DNA from 2 places in the Clostridium sp. Marseille-Q7071 genome. Region 1 is predicted to be linked to the other one. Evidence: riboswitches for the same ligand, from Rfam matches in the RefSeq annotation. Region 1 holds a riboswitch; the other holds the start of a gene.
The links. Region 1 has a riboswitch for FMN ahead of ribD (bifunctional diaminohydroxyphosphoribosylaminopyrimidine deaminase/5-amino-6-(5-phosphoribosylamino)uracil reductase RibD). Riboswitches for the same ligand answer to the same signal wherever they lie in the genome.
Positions count from the first base shown of each region.

Region 2: linked by a shared signal. The riboswitch ahead of ACWPW7_RS00960 (ECF transporter S component) and the one ahead of ribD (bifunctional diaminohydroxyphosphoribosylaminopyrimidine deaminase/5-amino-6-(5-phosphoribosylamino)uracil reductase RibD) in region 1 are both predicted to bind FMN.

Region 1 is NZ_CBCOPR010000001.1:4,022,103-4,028,999, forward strand. Features, by position in the region: gene ACWPW7_RS19115 (bifunctional 3,4-dihydroxy-2-butanone-4-phosphate synthase/GTP cyclohydrolase II) at 1-952, opposite strand, end outside; gene ribE (riboflavin synthase) at 965-1,609, opposite strand; gene ribD (bifunctional diaminohydroxyphosphoribosylaminopyrimidine deaminase/5-amino-6-(5-phosphoribosylamino)uracil reductase RibD) at 1,614-2,681, opposite strand; FMN riboswitch at 2,879-3,026, opposite strand; gene ACWPW7_RS19130 (hypothetical protein) at 3,186-3,680, opposite strand; gene ACWPW7_RS19135 (hypothetical protein) at 3,885-4,532, opposite strand; gene ACWPW7_RS19140 (ABC transporter permease) at 4,459-5,712, opposite strand; gene ACWPW7_RS19145 (ABC transporter ATP-binding protein) at 5,709-6,575, opposite strand; gene ACWPW7_RS19150 (hypothetical protein) at 6,556-6,846, opposite strand; gene ACWPW7_RS19155 (RNA polymerase sigma factor) at 6,836-6,897, opposite strand, start outside.
Region 2 is NZ_CBCOPR010000001.1:208,090-214,986, forward strand. Features, by position in the region: gene ACWPW7_RS00940 (HD-GYP domain-containing protein) at 1-925, shown strand, start outside; gene tsaE (tRNA (adenosine(37)-N6)-threonylcarbamoyltransferase complex ATPase subunit type 1 TsaE) at 1,053-1,514, shown strand; gene tsaB (tRNA (adenosine(37)-N6)-threonylcarbamoyltransferase complex dimerization subunit type 1 TsaB) at 1,511-2,218, shown strand; gene rimI (ribosomal protein S18-alanine N-acetyltransferase) at 2,211-2,657, shown strand; gene ACWPW7_RS00960 (ECF transporter S component) at 2,824-3,408, opposite strand; FMN riboswitch at 3,503-3,617, opposite strand; gene ACWPW7_RS00965 (hypothetical protein) at 4,647-5,180, opposite strand; gene ACWPW7_RS00970 (Tex family protein) at 5,693-6,897, opposite strand, start outside.

The DNA of each region.
Region 1 (6,897 bases):
CCGTATCACACCCATGTTCTTGAAGTTCATAGGCCTTTAACTTATTGATAAGTCCTATTCCTCTTCCCTCTTGACGCATATACAGAATAATTCCTCTTCCTTCTTTTGCAATAGCTTTCATAGCAGTATCAAGTTGTTCACCGCAGTCACAGCGACGGGAGCCTAATATATCACCAGTTAAACATTCAGAATGGAGACGACATAAAACAGGTTCTCCATCAGCCACATCTCCCATTACTAAAGCTACATGCTCCTCTCCATTTAATGTGTTTTCATAACCATAAATAGTAAATTCGCCGTACTTGGTAGGTAGCTTTGCTTTTGCACTCTTCTTTATAACACTTTCTTCTTTTAATCGATAAGATACTAAATCTGCAATAGTTATCACCGTTAATTTATGTACTTTTGCAAATTCCAAGAGTTCTGTGGTACGCATCATCATTCCATCTTCTCTCATAATTTCGCAGCATAATCCACATTCTTTAAGTCCTGCAAGCTTTACCAAATCAACAGTTGCTTCCGTGTGTCCCCTTCTTTCAATTACGCCGCCATCTTTTGACTCTAAAGGAAACATATGACCAGGACGTCTAAAATCTTCCGGCTTAGCATCATCTTCTACCGCTTTTATAGCAGTAATGGATCTTTCATAAGCAGAAATCCCTGTAGTGGTATCTACATGGTCGATAGAAACAGTAAAAGCTGTAGAATGATTATCTGTATTATTGTTTACCATCTGCTCTAATCCAAGCTTCTTAGTTAACTTGGCACTCATAGGCATACATATTAATCCTTTTCCATAACATGCCATAAAATTTACATTTTCCTGTGTTGCAAATTCTGCTGCACATACTAAATCTCCTTCATTCTCTCTGTCAGGGTCATCGATAATTAGAACGATTTTTCCACTTCTGATATCTTCTATTGCTTCTTCTATTGTGTTTATTTTTTTCATAATATCATCCTCCTAAAAACCATGTTCGATTAAAAACTGTTCCGTAATCTTACTATTTTCTTCTGATTCCTTTGATTTTAAAAGCTTTTCAACATATTTTCCTACCATATCACATTCCAAATTTACCTTATCACCAATTTTCTTATAAGATAAAATAGTTTCTTTTTGCGTATGAGGTATAATTGATACTTTAAATCCCTCTTCATCTACACAGGCAATGGTCAGACTGATTCCATCTATTGCAATAGATCCCTTTTCCACAATATAGCAAAGCTGTTTTTTATCTGTGGTAATGGTGTACCAAACAGCATTGTCATCTTTTCTTATGTGCGATATGCATCCTATCCCATCAATATGTCCAGATACCATATGTCCTCCAAATCTTCCATTGGCAAGCATAGCTCTTTCTAGATTTACTTTTGAACCGCTTCCAATATTCCCAAGAGTGCTTCTGTTCATTGTTTCAGACATGACATCTGCAGTAAATCCATCCTTTGCCATATCAGTTACGGTAAGACATACTCCATTAACTGCAATGCTATCTCCAATTTTTGTTTCATCCAGAACATCCTTACATTCAACAGTTAAAATAGATGATTTGCTTCCATTTCTAACTGACTTTATAGTTCCTATCTCCTCAATAATTCCAGTAAACATAATTTCAACTCCTCAAATATCCTTCTATGCAGAAATCATTCTCAAACTTTATTATTGTGGTATCTTCTAGTTGAAAGGCATCACTCATCTGTTCCCGTCCTTTACCTTCAACAGGCGTAAGTGCTTCTTTTCCTCCAATTATCTTAGGTGCTATGTAAACATACGCCTTTTTTATAATTCCTGCCTCTAGAGCTGCCTCGTTTAAGGTTCCTCCCCCTTCAAGCAGAATGCTATCAATGCCTTTTTCGCCAAGCTTTTCCATGAGCTTCTTTAAATCAATTCTTTCATTATCACGAAATTCCATAAGAGTTACCCCTGCCTTGCTAAGCTTATACTTCTTCTCTCTATCTCCTTTGCAAAAAGCAATGATCGTCTCAATTTCATGAGATGATTTTACAATTTTGCTCTCTAGTGGAATTCTTAAGTTGGAATCACATATGATTCGAATAGGATTTACTCCATGGTCTATTCTGCAGTCTAACATTGGATCATCTGCTAGTACTGTTCCTATTCCTACCATAATTCCTGTGTATCTTTTTCGGAGATAATGCACATGTTCTCTAGTATCTTCTCCTGTTATCCATTTGGAATTCCCTGTACTAGATGCAATCTTTCCATCTAGGGTCATTGCATATTTTAATATGACAAAAGGTTCTTTCGTGGAAATGTAATGAAAGAATACTTCATTTAGTTTCCTACATTCCTTTTCTAATACTCCAATTGTTACTTCAATGCCATGTTCTCTTAAAAATTCAATTCCTTTTCCACCAACTAGAGGATTAGGATCAGTACAACCTACAATAACCCTCTTTATCCCATATTCCACAATGGCTTCTGTACAGGGTGGTGTCTTCCCATAGTGACAGCATGGTTCCAAAGTCACATACAATTCTGCCCCTTTCGTGTCTTCTATGCAGCTTAAAAATGCATTTCTCTCTGCATGGAGATCAGCATATTTCATATGCCATCCTTCACCTATGATACGTCCATTCTTTACGATGATGCATCCTACCATTGGGTTTGGAGATGTATATCCAATCCCCAGTTTTGCAAGCTCTAAAGCTCTTGCCATATAATTTTCATCCAAGCAATCCTCTCCTTTTTACTTCAGGCAATAGTTAGGAGAATTTTTCTTTTAAAACACAAAAAGCCCTGAATATAAAAATATCCAGGGCATAAAATTCGATAGTTATTAAATTTAGATTGCATCAAAAAAACATCCGCAAAATAAATATAACGACTGCATCAAAATAAGTAGAGATATTCTCTCTGCTTCTTCTCCCATCCAGACTTTACTGTCGGCTTTGGAATTGCCAGATAATCAATTATCAGCTTCACCAAATCAGCAGTCCATGTACATGAACCGCTCGCGGGCTTTACCGCCGGTAGGGAATTTCACCCTGCCCTGAAGAACTTATTTTCTTATTAACTTTTACATTATTTAATATAACATTAAAAAAATACTTTGTACAGTACTTTTCTTAATTTTCTGAAAGAGAAATTTCCTCTCAATTATTAAAGTAAGTAGCAGTTATACTAAAAAATTTTTATTACTACTAAAGAATTATTAAATTAATTACTCAAAAAAACCTTTATGAGAAATCTTTATATCATTATTTGCATTTATTTTTATATTTAAATTGCCACTTGCATTTTTTCCAACAATTCTAATAATATATTTCCCACTTTTAGGTGTAGTAAAATTTATATCTCCACTTTCATTTGATTCATCTTTTTTAGCTATTATATTATAATCTGAATCTAACACTACAACATAAAACTTACCTTTGTTAATTTTTGTATTATCATTTATAGTTATTTTATTATCTTTGTCTGAAGTAAACTCTATTATTGACCATTTACCTGTAAATCTATCAAAATCAAAGCTTTTGCCATCTTCAGTGTCTTTTTCATTTTTCATAGAATAAACACTTCTTTTTGCTTCTTCACTTGATAGATAGCTATCTGAACTAATATAAAGTGAGCTATTTTTATATAACATACTTCCTATTAGTAAGATTGCTATTATAAATGTTAGACAAATATTTATTAACCTACTTTTCTTTTTCATTCTATTCTTCCCCCATTTTTATGTTATCAAGTTATGAATAAGTTATTGTTATATGTAATACTACTGGATAAATATATATAATATACTTATATTATCCAATATTTATTGTATATAATATTACATATACTTTCAATGCATGAAAATTATAATAATAAAAATATACCCCTTTGAATTAAGGGGTATATTTTTATATATTAATATTATTTAACTTAGCTTTCTTTTTAACCATTTAGCAACAATCGCTATTAAAATTAAAACAATACTACCACCAAGCAGCCAATATTTTTCATCAAAACTGCCATTCTTCATAGACAATATATAAAAATTGCCTACATACTTATTTTTTGTGGCCATATTTAATATTAAATAACCAATAGAAGCCATATAACCAAGTATAGTACTGCCTGATATAGCAGATGAGCAAAGTCCTACACTTCCTAAAAATACAGCAGATAAAAAAGTACCTAACATATATTTTATAAGTGGAAAATCACAGCCCTTATGCTTTAATATCAATATAAAAGAACCCACTAAAACAAAAATAATTACTAAGTTTAGAATTATTCTAACTGTGTAAGGTATAAATAGTGACATTGGTTTTGATGCCACTATTTCATCAATTTCTCTTTCTTCCTCAGGAGCAAATATTGGCACAAGAAGTATGATGCCAATGATAGCCACATAGTTTTCGAGACAAATTGCACTGGACACTGCATTAAGGTTTGATGTTCCTTGAATGAAGGGCAGAGCAAATAAAAATACAACTGAAAATGCTAAGTTAGCGAGTGTACTTAACTTTAGGTTTACTTTTATTAAAGCTAAACCATTTCCCCATTTTTCTCCTAATGTCAAGCTTACCCCTCCTTTTTTGTTCATATATAAATACAGTTATTATAACTATTAACAGTGCAAGTCCTGTAATTACAAGTCGATTTGTCATAATTTTACTAAAATTTTCCCCAATCAACATACCCTTGCCACGATTATTGTGACGAACAAATAATCCTAAAAGTGGATAGTCACCTGTAAGTTGTATATTGTTTATGTTGAAAAACCATATAAATAACTCTACTGCAATAGCCACTGGTGTATCTGTCAGTGTAGTTAGAAACATTCCTATAGCTGTAACAATCATAAGTGTAGGCAATATCCACCACACTATATATTTTACAAATGCAAATAAATCAATAGTCAAATTCTCACTGTTTGCAAAGGACATAAAAGTTATAGTTTCTTTAATGCCTAATATTATGATTGGCAACATCATCATAAAAACAAGTGAAAAATACCGTGATAAAACAAGCTTTAAAGAAGAAGTTTCCCTAAAATAAACAAGCTCCTCCATTTTACTACGTCTATCCTTAATTGATGTAAATACCACTACAAATATAGGAAATATCCCCATAACAATGCCCATATAGTCACAGAATAATCGTGCATATCCGTTGGTTAATTTATCATTTTGTATCATATATTCATATTCTTCAACTGCTTCCTCATAGGTAACAGGTATACGAGTGAACCTACCGATAAAATCTTCTCCATAGGCAGAGCCTCCTCCTAAAAGCTTATCAATACTTGCCATTAACTCCTTAAATCTCTCGAGTGTTATATCTTCACTAACTGGTAAAGAAGCGGAATTAGTATTCTCCCATAGTAAGTTTAATTCTTCTATAGTTTTCCCAGTTATCTCTTCCAAAAAAAGTTCTATTTTTTTTGTTTCACTATCATCTAACTTAACAATTTTATAAAATCCCAGTGGATAAGTCACATATGAATTTTCTTTATATTCACGATATAAGTTATCTACTGTCTTTGGTATCATTTCCTTTGACGGTGTAGACTCTTTTTCACCATAAGGAGCATAATGTGTTTCCATATCTATTTTAGGTGGTGGAGAAAGTAATGTTTTTAAATCCTCCGAAGTAGTAATTCCCATTTGTGAGATATAAAATGATACTGCAACTGCAATAAAAATATAATATATATATGTTTTCAATATATTTCTGCACTCTTTAAAAAATAAGCTCATTTTGCCTGCCCTCCCATCAGTAGCATATATCCATCTTCGATGGTAGAGTTGCATGGTATAGCAGTATCAAAAGGCTTACTATCTGCCAAAACTCTAAGGGTGACATTGCTGCCTTGTGAGAGCATAGAGGTCACCATACATTTATCTTTAATATTATTCAAATCCTTTTGCGATACAGTAATTGTATAAACCTTACCACTTGCAAACTCAGCAAGTTTCCCAGTTGTACCTTTGTAAATAACTTTGCCATTATTTAAAATTGCAATGTTTTCACAAGTTGCTTCAATATCTTCTACAATGTGAGTGGAAAGGATAACAATTCGATCCTTTGCAATTTCACAAAGTAAATTTCTAAAACGTATCCTTTCCTCAGGATCAAGCCCTGCTGTTGGCTCGTCAACAATTAAAATCTTTGGCGCATGCATAATAGCTTGAGCAATTCCCAGTCGTCGTTTCATGCCTCCTGATAGTGCCTTTACTCGTACTTTTTGACAATCATATAAATTAACCTTATCTAACAGTTCTAAGATAATTTTTTTCCGCTCTTGTTTTGGTATTTCAGACAGTACACCTAGATAATCCATAGCTTCATATACTGTCATGTTTGGATACATAGAGAACTCCTGTGGTAAATATCCTACCATTTTACGAATATCTTTTGTATTTTCAATAGGAACACCACATATCGTTACAGTTCCTTCATTTTTAATTAGAAGTGTAGTAAGTATACGCATTAGTGTGGTTTTCCCTGCACCATTTCTACCAAGTAGTCCAAACATACCACTTGGTATTTCAAGATTTATATTATCAAGTACTGTTTTCTTGCCAAATTTTTTAGTAAGATTAGATATCATAATTTCCATAAGTTTTATCCTCCAATGTATTAGTTGATAAATATTCAAAAATAAACGCAATAGACAATCCCCCAATGGTTAGAGGATATATTGCATCACCAACAAATTGTGGGTACAATATAACAAATATAAAAGCTATTATAGTGAAAATCACAGTACCCGTGGCTTTTATAGTAAGCCTGCGATTAAGGGCTTTTATACGAACTTTTTCAAGTTCTTCATACTCTAAAATATTGACTTTACACCACATACCATTTAAAAATTCTCGTTCACTTTTCATTTTGCATATCCTCCTTAACATATTTTTGAAGTTTGTTTCTTGCCCTATAAA
Region 2 (6,897 bases), 3.8 Mb from region 1:
TATCATTTTATATCATCATGAAAATTATGATGGTAGTGGAGCAATGAAACTGAAAAATTATTTAACTCCTATTGAAAGTCAAATCATAAGACTAGCAGATTCTGTAGAAATTTTATATGATGAAGCTATACCTTTTTATATGCAGAAAGATAAAATAATAGAATATGTTAAGAAAAATGAAGGAATAATTTTTTCTCCTAAAATAGTAAAGGCATTTTTAGAGATATGTCCTGCTGAAAGTTTTTGGCTAGATATAAACAATACACCTTTCTTTCCTTTTATATTACAAGATATTTTACCTAAAGATATTACTTATGTTACTTTAGAAGAATTTGAATATATAGCAGATATTTTTGCTTCTATAATAGACAATAAAAGTTCTTTTACTGCAAGCCACTCTAGAGGTATTGCAAACCTTGCTTATGAGGTTTCAAAGCATATTGGATATAGTGATTCTAAATGCTTAAAGATGAAAATTGCAGGACTTTTGCATGATATAGGAAAGGTGGCTATTCCTAATGATATTTTAGATAAAAATACCTCACTAACTAATGAGGAATTTTCAATTATTAAATCTCATACCTATTACACAAAGCTAATATTAGATAGAATTGAGGAAATATCTGATATATGTGATTGGGCTTGTAATCATCATGAAAAACTTAATGGTGAAGGATATCCTAGAAAATTAAAAGCTGAAGAAATCTCTGAAGAAGCTAGAATAATAGGAGTTTGTGATATTTATCAAGCTTTAACAGAGGATAGGCCTTATAGAAAAGGAATGTATATGTATGAAGCATTTAGTATACTAGATGATATGGCTAGCAATGGATTTATATGTAAAAAAGCAGTTAAGCATATGAAAGATACTTTAATTGCTAAGGCTCAAAAAAATTCTACTAATGTGCCTTCAGAAAATAATTAGTTATTTTTCAAAGACATTTTAATAATATTTATTTTTAGTTATAGTTTACAACTACTATGGCAATACTTTGTCTATTGCCTTTTCTTTTTATTGCTTTTGGGCTAAAATATTAAATGAGGTGAACTTAATGGAATTTATCGTTAATACTATAGAAGAGACAGAAGGACTAGGTGTTCAAATAGGTAAGCTTTGCAATAGTGGGGATATTATCTGCCTTATAGGTGATCTAGGTACGGGTAAAACTCACTTAACAAAAGGTATTGCAAAGGGACTAGATATACAGGACAACATTACAAGTCCTACATTTAATATAGTTAATGAATATGATAATGGGAGATTAAAATTTTACCATTTTGATGTTTATAGAGTTAATGATTCTGACGAAATTGCAGCCATTGGCTTTGATGAATATATTTTTGGTGATGGAGTTAGTGTTATTGAATGGGCAAATTATATTGAAGAATTAATCCCTGAAGATAGTCTAACAATTGTTTTAGAAAAAATTCCACAATTAGGCTCTTGTTGCAGAAGAGTCACTATAAATTATACTGGTTTAAGATATGACTATATAAAGGAGTTAACACTATGAGAATTTTAAGCTTAGATTGTGCAACAGAATGTGCTACTGTAGCTATATTAGAAGATGATAAATTAATTGGAGAAATAAACTTTAACTATAAAAAACAACATTCTGTAATTCTTATGCCAATGATAGATGAGGTTTTAAAAAATACCTCATTAAATATAAATGATATAGATGGATTTGTAGTTTCTAAAGGTCCTGGTTCTTTCACTGGTCTTAGAGTTGGTATGGCTACTATTAAAGGGTTGGTTCAAGCTTCTAAAAAACCTTTTATAAGTGTTTCTACACTGGACGGTTTAGCAAATAACTTATTCTATGCTAATGGACTTATATGCCCTATTATGGATGCTTTAAGAGGAAATGTATATACTGCCCTATACAAATTTGAAGATAACAATCTTATATCATTAACTGAGCCTATGGTAATTTCTCTTGATGAGCTTATAACTACTTTAAAGGAAAAAGATGAATCTATATATTTCATAGGTGATGGAACTTATAAATTTAAAGAAAAGCTTTCTAATGAATTAGAAAATATTAATTTCGCTCCATCCCATCTAAATTTAGCAAGAGCAGCTTCTTTAGGACAAATAGGCATAAAATATTTAAGTGATGGAATACAAGATGATATATATGCTACTGCTCCAATTTATTTAAGACTTTCTCAAGCAGAAAGAGAATATGAAGAGAGAATGAAAAGTAATGGATAGTCTATATACTGAATTAATGAATGCTAAGACTACTAAATATGTTCAAGAAATATCATCATTAAGCTTTCCTATTCCTTGGAGTTTACAATCCATTGAAAAAGAATTAACTAATAAATTTGCTCGCTATGTAACTTTAAAAAATAATGATAAAGTTATTGGTTTTGGTGGAATGTGGATTATTTTTGAGGAGGCTCATATAACTAATATAGCTCTTCATCCAGAATATAGGGAGATGGGCTATAGTCATATAATTCTTGATAGTCTTGAATCTATATGTAAAGATGAAGGTGTAACTGCTATGACTTTAGAGGTTAGAGCTTCAAATATAGCAGCACAAAAACTTTATGAACGTCATGGATTCAAAGTTGAAGGGATTAGAAAAGGTTATTACGAAGATAATAAAGAAGATGGACTTATAATGTGGAAAAGAGATATTTAAAGAATCGTGAATAATCATCACGGTTTTTTATTTTATGTTAAAATGTTCATAAATTTCTCAGTAAGTAAAAAATCCTTTTAGAATATTTATTATTTTTTAACAGTGACTAAAATATTAATAAGATAATATAACTCATTCACGACATATAAAAAGCTAGGATAAAATCCTAGCTTATTTTTCTATCTAATTTTTTAGCCATAGGTTCCACTTTAAATATTGATACAGAAACTCTTTTATATAATATAAATGTAAGTGCTGAAACTATTACTGCTTTTATTCCATTGAATGGCACTATTCCATACATTACATATTTTATTAGTTCACCTTGTGGCATATCTGGCATATATAGTGGAATTAATAAAAATACATTAGCAAGCACACCTACTATCTCCATAGATATAAGACCTACACTCATTGAAATTAATGCTGTTTTTATAGTTTTATTCTTATGATAAATATATGCTGCTGGACAAACTAATGAAATCCCAATTAAAAAATTTGCTAATTCTCCAATAAATCCAGTATGAGTTCCTTTTAGTATTAATATTAATACATTCTTAAAAGCTTCTATTATTACCCCAGCTAATGGTCCAAAAGCAAATGCTCCCATTAATGCCGGTACATCACTAAGATCCATCTTAAGCCATGGAAAAGTCGGTAATACCGGAAAATCAAAATACATAAGTATAAAAGCAATTGCTGATAATAATGAAAGTTTAATCATCTTATCTAATGTAAAATTTTTTCTCATTTTAAATACCTCCCAAATTTATACAACTTCTAGGAATCATATAAAAATTAAAAAACCTGACATATAAAAATACGTCAGGGCAGAATAATTCTTACACAATCTTCTTTCATCCAGACTATACTGTCGGCTTCGGAGTTTCACCGAATCATGCCTCTCGGCTCGCGGGCTTTACCGCCGGTGGGGACTTACACCCCGCCCTGAAGAGTATCAAAATATTTTTTTCACAATCTAATTATATACCAAAATCAAAAATTCCTCAATAGAATAATGATAATTAGTTATAATTATTTGAATATTTATTTAGATTTTGTCCCATAATTTAGATATAACAATTTAGATACAATATTATATACGTAATTACCTCCTCTGTATATAGGGCTTATTAAAGCTTACGGGAGGTGATATAATGGGTAATATCATCCTTTGCATCGTGGTTCTTTCAATAACATCAATAACCACAATAACTATATTAGCTATTTTCTGTTACAAACAAGAGAACATTAAAACGCTAATGAAAAACAAAAATGATATAAAAAATAATAAAATTTCATCAGATTTTAGGCATCTGAAATAAATAACCAGTCAAAGATGCGACGAATATTTTGTGTCATACAAAGAGGAAGGTTCCACTGATAGTGCTACTATCAGTGGGTTCTAACAATGAAGTGTGGCACAAAATAGTCTAGCATACTGACTAGTTATTTCTTGAAGATGCCTATTTAAGATAGATAAAAAAATAGTAAATAACTTCTACCAAAAGTTATTTACTAAAACTCATTTATTGCGTATATAATCGAGCTAATTACAGAGCTCTATAATCCTCTCTCCTATATTATGTCACTTTCTTTTAAAAACATACATATTATTGATTATTTTTTAATTTAAAGTATATAAATCAAATAGGCCATAAAGCTTCTAATCATATTTTATATCTAATAAAAATCAGTTTTCATAGATATAAGTACTATTGATTTCGCAATTCACAATGCACGATTCATAATTTTGGATATTTCTCAGCAATAGCTGAGAAATTTAAAATTAATTTATCTTTGGAGTTATGAAGTAATTTGAAAAGAAAAAAACTAGCAATTGTATTGCTAGTAAAAAAATTAGTTAAAGAAATTAGTTTTATTAAAACTAATTTCCACCAAAATTGTCAATTGTCCATTTTCAATTCTCCATTGATTAAAAGTAGTCTATCTATATTCCAGCTTAAGCAATATCTACAATAAATTTATCTATTCTATAAATACTTTAACTGTACTTCCTAATTTGTTATACTTTGAAGATATTTTAATTAAATTTTCTATGTACACTAAAAAGTTCGTGTTATTCTCAAGAACCATTTTTCCCTCTTTAAAAAAGGTTATACATTCATAGCAAACTCTAATATCATATTTTGAGTCAACATATATATGTTCAAGTACACTACCATGACCGAGATTATCATAATTTCTTTTTTTAGCTAAACTTACTAATTCTTCAAAATCTTCACATTCTCTTATAGGATTTAAAACTTCTTCTTTTAATTCATCTTCTAAATTATAGAATTGAAATTGAGTCTTTAAAAAATCTTCTATATTTTCTATTAATACTTCCTCTTTTAATACATATAGTATAATTTTTTCTGATTCTTTTTTATTATACAAACTCATATCAATTTTTTCATCTAACGCTCTTAAAACTTTATCAACTTCTAAATTACTATCTTCAAAATCTGGTTTGTAAATTATAATATTATAACAAATTCCACCTTGTAAATATGCTCCCATATTAACTCCTTCCTCATTTCTATAACTAGGCATCTTCAGCAAAATATTCGTCCTATATTTAACTAGTTATTTTAGACACTCTATTATTTTATATAAATTTAAACCTTTTAATAAATTCTCTTTTTACATAACAAAATATAAAATACTCCTTTTAAGTGATGAAATCAATATCGAAATTTGTCTATTTTAACTTAATTATCTTCTTAATTTTCTATTTGAATTTATCAAAGTCTATTTCCGTAAATTTATATCTATTTTTGATATATTGCTCAATTATTCACCATTTTGCTCTTTAAAACTAAAGATTGATAATATAAAAATTTTAAATCTATGTAAACAATTTTAAATCTATGTAAACATCTATATTGTATGGTAAATTAAAGAAAATAATACAGGTAGAAAATATTTTGATTATTTTTATATTAAACTAAGAAGATTTTAAAAAGACTTATAATAAAATTTGAATTTATACAAATTTTATTATAAGTCTTATTTAAGTATTTATTTCTTCATTACTTTCTCATAGATAGTGATATTCTTTTTCTTTTTTCATCTACTTCTAGTATTCTAACTTCTACTATATCTCCTACTTTAACTACATCTAGTGGATGCTTTACAAATTTATCACTTAATTGACTTATGTGTACTAATCCATCTTGATGCACTCCTATATCTACAAAAGCACCGAAGTCTGATACATTTCTTACTGTGCCCATAAGTATCATTTCAGGTTTCAGTTGAGACATTTCAATTACTCCGCTTTTAAATATTGGTTTTGGAAGCTCCTCTCTTGGATCACGACCTGGCTTTTTAATTTCTTTTATTATATCTTTTAATGTAGGAACTCCTACCTCTATTTGTTCTGCTAAAGATTCTTCACCTATAGTTTTAACTTTTTCATCTATATCCTTAAGCTTAAATTTCTTTAATTCTTCTTTACTATAACCTAAAATATCCAATAATTTTTTTGCTGCTTTATAACTTTCTGGGTGAACAGATGTATTATCAAGTGGATCCTCACTTTCCATAACTCTTAAGAAACCAGCACATTGTTCAAAAGCCTTAGCACCTAATCTTTTTACTTTTAAAAGTTCTTTTCTATTTTTAAACTTACCATTTTCTTCTCTATAGGCTACTATATTTTGTGCAATGGTAGAGTTTACTCCTGAAATATAAGATAATAATGAAGGTGTGGCTATATTTAGATCTACTCCTACATTATTAACACAATCCTCAACTACGCCTTTTAATGATTCATCTAATTTTTTAGGAGTTACATCATGCTGATATTGCCCTACCCCTATAGATTTAGGATCAATTTTAACTAGTTCTGCTAGGGGGTCTTGAAGTCTTCTTCCTATAGATATAGCCCCTCTTACAGTTACATCTAGGTTAGGATATTCCTTAGTAGCAAGCTCTGAAGCAGAATATACTGAAGCCCCTGCTTCTGAAACTACTACATAGTATATATCCTTTCCATTCTCTTCTTTTACTTCCTTTATAACCTGTGCTAAAACCTCTTCTGATTCTCTACTAGCAGTACCATTTCCTAGAGAAATAACATCAACATCATATTTTATAGCCATTTCTTTAAGGATTTTTATAGATTTTTTAATACTATCTTCACTGGATGCTGTAGCATAAACAGTAACATTATCTAGAAATTTCCCTGTTTCATCTAATATTGCTATCTTACATCCTGTTCTAAAGCCTGGGT